Regions from separate parts of the Paenibacillus vortex V453 genome, predicted to be linked through region 3. Evidence: riboswitches for the same ligand, from Rfam matches in the RefSeq annotation. Region 3 holds a riboswitch; each other region holds the start of a gene.
What was found. A riboswitch is a leader RNA that binds a small molecule or an ion and turns the genes downstream of it on or off. The one in region 3 is predicted to bind cyclic di-AMP.
Positions count from the first base shown of each region.

Region 1 (3,568 bases), on a different contig from region 3:
GGGCAGCGGCGTTGTCATGCATGACCAGACCAACCATCGAATACATATTTTGATTGGTGAAGAAGAACTGGCCTTTGTAGCTCTTGTATAATCACGTCAGTTATGAACAGATACTGGGCAGAATAGAATAGATGACAGAATGCCAATACAATGTGTCAGTCTGCTTTACGATAGGTTTTTTTCGGGGAGGAAGATAAAAGATGCTTTATACGCAGCAAGAAGTAGAGGCTCATCTGGAAAAGCTTGAGGGTTGGGAGTTTGAGCAAGGGAGATGGATTGTACGAAAGTATACCTTTTCCTCCTTCATGAAGGGAATCGCTTTTGTTGATGAAGTGGCAGCTATTTCGGAAGCTTTCGGACATCACCCCTACATCACCATAGATTATAAAGTTGTTACGCTGCGTCTTACTTCATGGGATGACGGCGGCATTACGGCTGTGGATATTAAGGAAGCGCAGCAATTTAACGAGGCCTACGAGAAGAGTCGTTCCAAGGACAGCAAGGCGGAGTAATAGAAGCGGGAGACAATGAGGATGTTAGAATCGCCATAGGCCCCAATTAATGTAAAAACACGCTTGCACCGGTAGGTTCTCCGGATATCAAGCGTGTTTTGCGTGTAAGCTGATTTTATTTTTTCTCAGCAAGGTACAGCGCGATGTTTGCGATTTCTTCAGGCTTCAGCTGATCTTTAAAGGAAGGCATTCCTTTACGACCTTTGGTTACAACGTTGAAGATGGCATCCGCATCCATATGTCCGCCTACCTGATTCAGAGCTGGTCCAGCGCCGCCTTGAAGCTGGTCACCGTGACAGCTAATGCAGCTTGCTTTCAGTGTGGCTTCCGCTGCGGCAGCATCGAGAGTCACTTCCGGCATGGTCGGCTTCTCTTCCTGGGCTACCTGTTCCTTACCCGGGAGCGTAAACATCAGCGCGATAGCCAACGCACATGCGACGAAGAACAATCCGCTCATGATCCATTTTTGCATCGTCATATCGTCCCTTCTATGTATACTGCACTTTTGCACTTGTCTCCATTATAAACCAACATCCCTAGACAGCATAGCCAGTTGTGACAAAAAAAGCAACGATCCAAAGAGGCTTCATAAAAAATACACAAATTTGTGCTTTTTCATATAGACAAGCTTACTATTCCTCATTTGCTGGAGGCTCATACACCATACAGTGGAAAATGCCTTTTCCCTGCGGAGTAAGCCGCTCATACGTATCGGTGATGCGAAATCCCGCCCCTTCATAAGCACGGATCGCACGCTCATTCCAGGTCATTACTTCCAGATCAATCTCATCCGTAGGCCTCCTGCGCCTGGCCTCCTGCGTTATGGTCTGCATAAATCGTTTACCCATTCCACGCCCGCACCAATCAGGCCGCATGCCAAGCCCGATCCGTGTCACTTCGTGTATGGGAAACAGCTGGGCAAACCCCCACAGAGAATCCTGGTCATCCAGAATCGAGATATATTGCTGCTGGCGTATGATCGGATCGCCAAATTCCACCTCGAGCCCTTTCATCTGCTCCCAAGGAAGGAAGCCATAGATATCGTAAGGAGGGGGGATAGGACCAGGTGCATATTTCTTCAGCGTGTTCCTCACGCATGATGACGGCGCGAAATGAAATAGGGGTAACATCCATTGGTAGTTTCCTCCATTCGTATATTATCCATGTACCCTTTATATAAGGGAGCGAGCTGCATGAAAAAGCCCGTCAAAGAGAGGCGGGCTCTCCTTTAACGGGCAGTAGGTCTGTGCACTGGATCGTCAGCCTCTATCATCTAAGATGATGTATCGGCCGATTGTTCATACTTATCATCACTCATGATGCGTTTGGCACCGACGTAACGCTGATCATAGTAATCCTCAGCAAGTCGGTTGATGACGACACCTCGATTCGACGAAGCATGGGCGAACTTGCCATCGCCTACATAAATGCCAACATGGGATATACCGCTCCCCGTTGTATTGAAGAACACCAAATCGCCAGCCCGCAGATCTTTGCGGGTTATGCTTGTCCCCATATCGAATTGAGAGCCGGATTGATGCGGGAGCTTCAGGCCGAGTTTGGCATACACATACATGGTAAAACCGGAGCAGTCAAATCCGCTCGTGGTTGTACCTCCATAACTATATCTTGTACCCAATACCTTATCAATTTCCTGGTCCAGCGCACTATCGGCAAACACGCTGCCAATGCCTGAAGTGAACAGTAACGTAATACTCAGGGCTGCCGCTGATAACGTCTTCTTCAGCATGAAGAGCTCCTTCCGCTGCCTGCGAGGTTAGCTTGAGGGTTCGGTTGAAGGTCCCCTATGATCCCTTGACAGCAAGATCAATTCACCCGTAAATGGTTCCCCCGCTTCCCATATCCATGGGAATTCGGCAATCGTAATCTATGTATTAAAGCACTTACATTAATGACAAAGTTGTTACTGTACCCATTCTATCAGACAGCAAACAAGCTTGGCAATTATTTCTTGATGACTTTCGCTATTATTCAATAGCATCAGCTGTCGAAGTGTCAGGTATAATCAATTATTTTCCAATATGCGTTTAATGAAGGCCGGGAAGGGTATATAAAAGGTAAGGATCTTTATGAAGGGCTGCCAATAATGCTGATGAAGTTGTTTCTGGATTAATAAAATTTATATTTTTTTTGAAAAGCGGGAACTTTTTCGTTGTCCCAAACGTTATAGAGGTATACACAGTGAACAAAAGAAAAAAGCCGCTGGGTGAGATCGGCACAATCTCAAAACTCCAGGGCTCTCTTATAAGGATAAATCAATAAAGTTCCAATTAGTTGTAGTTTACAGCTACAGATTTGTACGTGCTTTGACTCATCACTCGCTTAGCGCCCACATAGCGCTGTGCGTAATAGCTTTGGCTTAGCGGACTGACAATGACACCGCGAGAAGATGAGGAATGAGCGAACTTTCCACCCCCAACATAAATACCCACATGAGATACACCTTTACCGGATGTGTTAAAGAACACGAGATCGCCAGCTTTCAAATTGCTCTTGGATACTGCCGTACCTACCTTGTATTGAGCGGTAGATGTTCGTGGCAGGCTGAGACCAAGCTTCTTGTAAACATAGGTGGTGAAGCCGGAGCAGTCAAAACCATTTGTTGTGGTTCCACCTGTTTTATAAGATACACCAATGGCTGGTTTGATTGCGGTATTTAATTTGGAATCGGCGAAAGCGCTTCCGGTCCCTAATGTGAGCGCGAGGGCCAGGCCGAGAGAAACGGCCGTTAACTTCTTTTTCAAAACGAAATGCTCCTTCCAATGCCTGCGAGGTTAGCTTAAGGGTTCGGTTGAAGGTCCCCTATGATCCCTCTCTTGCGAGATCAATTCACCCAAAACGGATCCCCCGCTTCCCAATCGATATGGGAATTCGGCTCCTTAAAATGTTGATGAACCCATTCATTGACGTCTGACGTTCCAACATGATTAACGAAATAACATAGTTCCAGCAAAAGTTACAGTAAAGATGACAAAGTTGTTACTAACATATTCGTTATTTTAGCAGAGTATTAACATTTTGGCAAACGAGGAAAG
Region 1 covers NZ_ADHJ01000005.1:14,894-18,461, forward strand. Annotated here, with positions in the region: gene PVOR_RS02360 (hypothetical protein) at 1-91, shown strand, start outside; gene PVOR_RS02365 (4a-hydroxytetrahydrobiopterin dehydratase) at 201-512, shown strand; gene PVOR_RS02370 (c-type cytochrome) at 628-984, opposite strand; partial or broken gene PVOR_RS02375 (GNAT family N-acetyltransferase) at 1,145-1,646, opposite strand; gene PVOR_RS02380 (C40 family peptidase) at 1,786-2,259, opposite strand; cyclic di-AMP (ydaO/yuaA leader) riboswitch at 2,264-2,402, opposite strand; gene PVOR_RS02385 (C40 family peptidase) at 2,804-3,277, opposite strand; cyclic di-AMP (ydaO/yuaA leader) riboswitch at 3,282-3,420, opposite strand.
Region 1: another riboswitch for cyclic di-AMP. It lies ahead of PVOR_RS02380 (C40 family peptidase); the one in region 3 lies ahead of PVOR_RS26195 (TrkH family potassium uptake protein).

Region 2 (3,568 bases), on a different contig from region 3:
CTCTTTCCTTCTTATTGCTCTTGCCATGTACGGGCTTATGGGATTACCTTTAGTCGTTGCATTTACCTTTGCGGCTTTAATGAGCGCCACAGATCCGATCAGTGTCATCTCCATCTTCAAGTCTTTAGGCGTACCGAAGAAAATCGTGACGATTATTGAAGGGGAATCGTTGTTTAATGACGGAATTGCCGTTGTGTTGTTTCAGATCTCCTCCGTTTATTTACTTACATATATGGAAATGGGCTGGGCGGGAGCAGGCAGCGGCCTATTGCTCTTTCTCAAGTTCAGTGTCGGCGGTATCGCAGTTGGAGGCTTGCTTGGGTATCTATTCTCACAGCTCATTCGCTTCTATGACGATTATCCGTTGGAGATTGCGTTCTCAATGCTCCTCTTCTTCGGAAGTTTCTTTATCGCCGAGCATTTCCATGTATCCGGTGTGATTGCCGTCGTCGTGGGCGGCTTGATTTTCGGCAGTTACGGAGCGCGCATCGGGATGTCGGAGACGACCAAGATGAACATTAATTCGTTCTGGGACGTCATCACGTTGATTGCAAATTCATTGATATTCCTGATGATCGGTCTCGAAATCAAACATATTAACTTCGCAGACAAATGGGCGTTAATCGGTGCCGCCATTCTGATCGTTCTCATCGGTAGGACTGTGGCCGTCTACGCGAGCCTGTACTTCCTGAGACCCTTCCCTTCATCATGGAAGATGGTTTTGAATTGGGGAGGGTTAAAGGGCAGCTTATCCATCGCACTCGCCTTAAGTTTGCCTTCAACCTTCGCCGGCCGCGACGATATACTCGTGCTCACGTTTAGTGTTGTCCTTTTCTCACTTCTCGTGCAGGGGTTAACCATCAAACCATTGGTTAAGAAGTTTGGATTAGCTAACCCCGTGAAGGAAAAAGACGGTACGGATATGTAAGTAACCTTCGTGTAATCAAATAATAACTTGAAACGAGTATATACAAAACAAAGATTGAATTCTACCTCAACCCATGAATGACATTCATTGCCCATGGCAGACTGTTTACTTTTAGCTTATTTTAGCATAATATTTATTACAATAAATTTTATACGCATTACGCTTAATCCTCTATGAGGAACGGGGGAACCAACAAAAGCTGCTTAAGCTTTAGGGGTGAATTCTTTCTGATGAAGAAGGAACGGGAACTCTCAATCCCGAATCCGACAGCTAACCTCGTCAGCGTCTTGGGAGAGAACACTCTTCTACTTTGACTTGTCCAAAATTCGTACAGCCAAGGTCTGGAAGCAGATATATCTCTGCAACCAGGCCTTTTTAATTTAAGCTAATGTGGTAATTACCGTCTACTGAAGAATAAGAAAGGAATGATTTATCTGTTGAACAACGAAAAAATACTGGTATGCGTGTATTATGGTCCGAACGGCGAACGCCTCATCCGCCGAGGCGGTGAATTAGCCAATCTGCTTCAGTGTCCCCTGTTTGTGTTGAGCGTTATACCCTTACGTGAGAATGAGCTTGATCAGACACAAGAAAGGTATATGGCTGAGTGGCAAATGAAATGCGACGAATATGGGGCAACCTTTATCGTCAAACCAAACAAAGATCGCAAGGCTTCCGAAATCATAGCAGAAACTGCCAAGAACCTTCATATTACCCAACTCATCATCGGGCAGTCTGGACAAACACGATGGCAAGAAATTACGCGCGGGTCGTTTGTCAACGAACTCCTAAACCAGATTGGCGAAACGGATCTGCACATCGTGGCAGTTCAGAGGATGGATGAACAAATTACTGACACCCATGAACGAGGGATTCGAGTCGCCGTTTTCAAAGAGGGTCCTCATTATATAATCGGTAATAAGGAATCCGGGGGCAACCCTGTAGCCAGCGGACTATTTTTCAAAGAGTTGAATACCGATTTTGACACCGGTTTGCTAAAAATAAAAACAGATCAAGAAGTCCAATATCTAAAAATAAGTCACGGAAAAGTAATAGACTCGTCTTTATTCCAAAACAGAGAAATGTATGCCAAGGACGAAGATTAATAAGAAATGGGAGTGGAATTTGTGAGAAGACCCTCTATAAATTCAAACGATCGAAATACACAACATTCCGCTCCTGGCAAAATGGAGTTGTTCATCAACAAGCTTAAGAAAAAGATGAGCCCTCCTCAACTCATCATGCTTGTTTTTTTCACATTGATATTAATCGGAGCCGCATTGCTGGCGCTTCCCCACTCTTCCTCCACCGGAAGTTCAGTTGGTCTGCTGGATGCATTATTTACGGCCACGTCAGCAATATGCGTAAACGGACTCGTTGTCTTGGATACCGGCAGCGTGTTTTCAACTTTTGGACAAGTCATCATTATGATGTTGATCCAAATTGGCGGACTTGGCTTTATGACCTTTGGTGTCATGGTCGCCATTGTTTTGGGGAAAAGGATTGGCTTGAAACAACGGCTCATCATCCAGCAGACCACCTATTCAACTTCGGCACAAGGTTTGGTTAAATTGTCAATGTACATGGTACTTATCGCTTTCGCATTTGAAGCACTGGCAACGATTGTTCTAACACTTCGTTGGCAATCGGATTTTGGATGGGGGCAGGCGGCCTATTACGCCCTTTTCCATTCCGTTTCCGCATTCAACAATGCCGGTTTCGCCCTGTGGTCTGACAGCCTGACACCCTTCGTTGGCGATCCGATCGTCAATATTACGATTGTCCTGTTATTTATCATTGGAGGTCTCGGCTATATCGTCATTGTGGATGTATTCCAAAAACGTTCATGGAAAAAACTTTCGCTTCACTCCAAGGTTGTTCTGGTCGGGACAGGAACGCTGTCCCTGCTCGGTTTTCTATTTATATACTTTATGGAGAGCTGGAATCCGTCAACCTTTGGCCAATTGAGTGGGAGCGAACAAGTACTGGCTGCTTTTTTTCAAGGCATAACGCCACGAAGCTCGGGGTTTAATACGATTGATATCGGCAGTATGCTGGCAGCTTCTCAGTTCTTCATTATTATTCTGATGTTCATTGGTGCTGCTTCCGGAGGGACAGGCGGCGGTATTAAGATCAATACACTTGTTGTACTCATATTAGCTACGATCCAAACCTTTCGCGGGGGTGGTCAAATCCATGCCTTCAAGCGCAAAATAGCAGGCGAAACCGTTATGCGCGCACTGGCCGTTGTCATGAGTTCTCTGGTGGTTGTGCTGGGAGTTTCCCTATTGCTGACCATTTCAGAAGGAATGCTGGAAGAACATTTTTTGGAAGTGCTGTTTGAAGCGACATCCGCTTTCAGCACTACTGGATTGTCGATGGGATTGACAAGCGAATTATCTCCCGTGGGGAAATTCATTGTAACCATAACGATGTTTGCCGGACGGCTGGGTCCCTTGACACTGGCTTACGCATTGGCTCAGAAAAAGCGTTCATCCAAAATTGGCTACGCGGAAGATCATATTTTGATTGGATAAGACGAGATAATAAAAAAGCCGCGATTGCGGCTTTTTTTAATTATGTTGTGGCTAGTGCAGGTTTATTTCACCATTCAAGCTCACCTTTAATATCATTTCGGAT
Region 2 covers NZ_ADHJ01000025.1:149,505-153,072, forward strand. Annotated here, with positions in the region: gene PVOR_RS15555 (cation:proton antiporter) at 1-928, shown strand, start outside; cyclic di-AMP (ydaO/yuaA leader) riboswitch at 1,079-1,229, shown strand; gene PVOR_RS15560 (universal stress protein) at 1,366-2,034, shown strand; gene PVOR_RS15565 (TrkH family potassium uptake protein) at 2,170-3,465, shown strand.
Region 2: another riboswitch for cyclic di-AMP. It lies ahead of PVOR_RS15560 (universal stress protein); the one in region 3 lies ahead of PVOR_RS26195 (TrkH family potassium uptake protein).

Region 3 (3,568 bases):
CGGATAAAATACTCATCTGGATATCATTCCCGATTGCAACAATCCCACAATCGAAGTTGCGGATCCCGAGTGATTTAAGCACCTCTTCATCTGTAGCATCCGCGACCACCGTATGTGTTAGCAGCTCGCTCATATCCTCGACAACCTCTTCGTTCCGGTCGATGCCGAGCACCTCATATCCCTGTTCCATCAGTTCAAGCGCCAGGCTGGAGCCAAATCGTCCTAAACCGATAATTGCAAATTGCTTTGGTTTCATGTCTCTCCTATACTCCTTATCCAATAATCATTTTGCCTTCCGGATGACGATATAATTCTTTACCCTTTTTCGGCCCTAGTGCATAAGCAAGTGTCAGCGGACCCAATCGTCCTGCAAACATCGTAATACTGATCAATATTTTGCCGAACACGGTCAGATCAGGCGTTAAGCCCATCGAGAGCCCCACCGTACCGAACGCGGACGTTGTTTCGAACAGGATTTCCAGGAACTCCCCTTCCTCTGTCGTGGACAGAATCATGGAGACCGCAAGAACGAGCAGCAAGGCGAGAAGTGCGATGGTTAACGCCTTCAGTACCCGCTCCTGTGCAAGCCGATAACGGAACATGACGATGTCGTCGCGTCCCCGCATCATGGCGATGACCGCACCAACCATTATGGTAAACGTCGTTGTTTTGTATACCGCCCCCGGTTGATCCGGGAGATGCGCCGATAAACATGAGAATCACGATGAAAAACTGTGTGGCCTGCCTTAGGCCCGTAATATCTATAGTATTCGCACCCGCTGTGCGCGGCGTTACGGATTGGAACAACGCTCCTAAGAACTTCCCGCCCCAATTGAGGGAGCCGAGCGTTCGCGGATTGGTGAATTCAAATATGAGAATAACGATAAATCCGAGCAGCAGCAGCGCTCCTGTCATAGAGAGCACCACCTTGGAATGCAATGACAGTCTCCGCTGTTTCCGAAAGTCAATCAGATCAGACAATACAATGAAGCCAATACCGCCTGAAACAATCAAAAACATCACGACTACGTTTACCACCGGATCGTATACATACCCGGTCAAGCTTCGAAAATCGCCAAACAAATCGAAACCGGCATTGTTGAACATGGTCACCGCATGAAAAACACCGTAATATATCGCTTTTCCGATCGGCATATCAAACGCCCACCGGATAGACAGCAGTACAGCGCCACAAGCCTCAATCACGAGTGAGTATAACAATACTCTGCGAATCAGCCTTACGATGCCTTCCATCGAGGATTGATTCATCGCCTCCTGCAGGACAAGACGATCCTTGAGGGAAATTCGCCGTTTGAGGACCAGGGCAAACAAAGTAGCCATCGTCATGAAGCCGAGCCCGCCAATCTGAATCAGCAGCATGATCACGATCTGACCGAAAGAACTGAATGTTGTCCCTGTATCCACCACAACCAGACCCGTTACGCACGTTGCTGATGTCGAAGTGAACAATGCATCAATAAATCCAAGCGGCTCGCCGGTTCTACTGGAAATCGGCAGCATTAACAATGCAGCCCCGATGAAGATAATGGCCGCAAAACCAAGCACCAGAATCTGCGGCGGGGACAACCTGAGCCATTTTAATTTGGAGTTCAATCCGTCACCTTCTTAAAAAAAGTCAAAGAAAAAAGACACTGGAAAACGCAGTGCCCCTTACGGTCTGGTTCCTGTGCTGCAGCCTACGAGGTTAGCTGACGGATTCGGGCATTTCCACAGGTCGCCCTATTCATTATTCTATAGAATAATGAAATTCACCCCAATTACATGGTTCCCCCATTTTCAGTACGAAATTCGGCTGGAATATTCAGTTCCTTGAAGCATGATGTGATTATAACCCAATCCGGTACGTAACCCAACGCCGTTTTTCACCCAAAAAGTCTTTAAAAGAGCTCGAATTGGGCATATTCAAGAATACAAGCGTATGGTTCTCTAACATTTTCGAAACCTTTCATTCATTTTCATCGTTTTATTTCATTATTACCAAATTGGGATAAGCTGCTTATCCCTTTCATATCTATGTTATATTGGCTCTATGCGTTCTTCATCAGGCAGCTCTAATACCCAGTGGAGTATCAACTTTCCAGAGGAGGAAATTCATGAATCGTGCAAGAGAGCCTTTGAGGCTGAAGCCCAACTTGAAGCAGCTCATCGCGCCTGCCGCAGTTGGCCTGATTTTGTTCCTGTTATTTCAGGTATTTCCATCAGCCAATACGGATTCTACCGAGATGGCCACTCCGGATATTATATCCAAAGCACAAGCCCAGCAAGCCGCTTCCAGGTTCGCGCAGGAGCACTTGCAGTTCGCCGCTGCGGAAGCTGAGGAGACATTGATTACATATCAATCCAAATCGGAGCTTTACGGATATTTAGCGAGGGAAAAGAAACTCTCGGAGTACAACAAAACCTTTGAGGCCAAATATCCCTATGACGTATACCGCGTTCGCTTCAGCGAGCCGGGAGGCGATGCCCTCAATGTGGACGTGCATATGCAGAATTCCGGCATCGTCGGGTTCTCGTATGATTTTGCCCGCTCCAGTTATGACCGGATTGAACTGAACAAGGGTAAAGTGCAGAAACAAATGCTCCTTGTCGTAGAGGACGGCATGACTTTGACCGATAAGCAGCAGCTTGCCGAGCCTTGGCTCAAGCGTGCAGGCTACGATATTTCGCATCTGAAGCTGGTTACGCGGGAAGGAGAACCCCGGCTGAAGTACGTGGATCCGGAAACCAAGATCGGCGATTCCGTGCTGGAGCTGCGCTTCACCTTCGAGCACGGGAAATTACGCTCCTATGAGCCATCCTTCTCGATTCCGGCTGCGCATTCCGCTTATGTTAACAAGCAGACTCAAGATGCAACACTGCTGACGCTGGCGGGTTACGGTTTGTTTACCCTGATTCTTGGCATACTTGCCATTGTGTACAGTGTGAAGACCAGAGCTTACACCTCGTTTAAACGCGGCTTGTTCCTATCGGCGCTGCTATTCGTTATTCAAATGCTGAATACGTACAATCTGGTACCCGTGTTCAAATCCGAGGGCATGTCTTCTACCGGCATTCTCGGCATGATGATATTCTATGCGGTCTATTCACTCATCTTCTCCGCGCTGCTCTACTTTTCCCTGGTCGGGGGCAACGGGCTGTGGCAAAAAGAAGACGGCCTTAACCCATGGCCGCGGGCCAAGGAAGCCGGGTATGGACGTTATGTGCTGGATAGCATGAAGCTGGGGTATATGTGGGCGTTCATTCTGCTCGGAGTTCAATCTCTAATCTTTATTGTTCTTGGTCTTACCTTGAATACATGGTCCACAACCGATGCCACGCAATCGCCTTACAATATGCTGTATCCATGGCTGTTCCCTTTGATGGCCTGGTTTGCAGGCATATCGGAGGAAGCCGTATACCGGCTGTTTGGTATCAAAATGGTGAAGAAAATCGTTCGCAATACCTTTGTGGCAAGTTTGATCACCTCGCTCATCTGGGCGCTGGGGCATACGCTTTATCCGATATACCCTGTGATCTCGAGGCCTATCGAGCTGGTCATCATCGGCTT
Region 3 covers NZ_ADHJ01000049.1:134,913-138,480, forward strand. Annotated here, with positions in the region: gene PVOR_RS26190 (potassium channel family protein) at 1-256, opposite strand, end outside; partial or broken gene PVOR_RS26195 (TrkH family potassium uptake protein) at 273-1,614, opposite strand; cyclic di-AMP (ydaO/yuaA leader) riboswitch at 1,680-1,825, opposite strand; gene PVOR_RS26200 (CPBP family intramembrane glutamic endopeptidase) at 2,115-3,568, shown strand, end outside.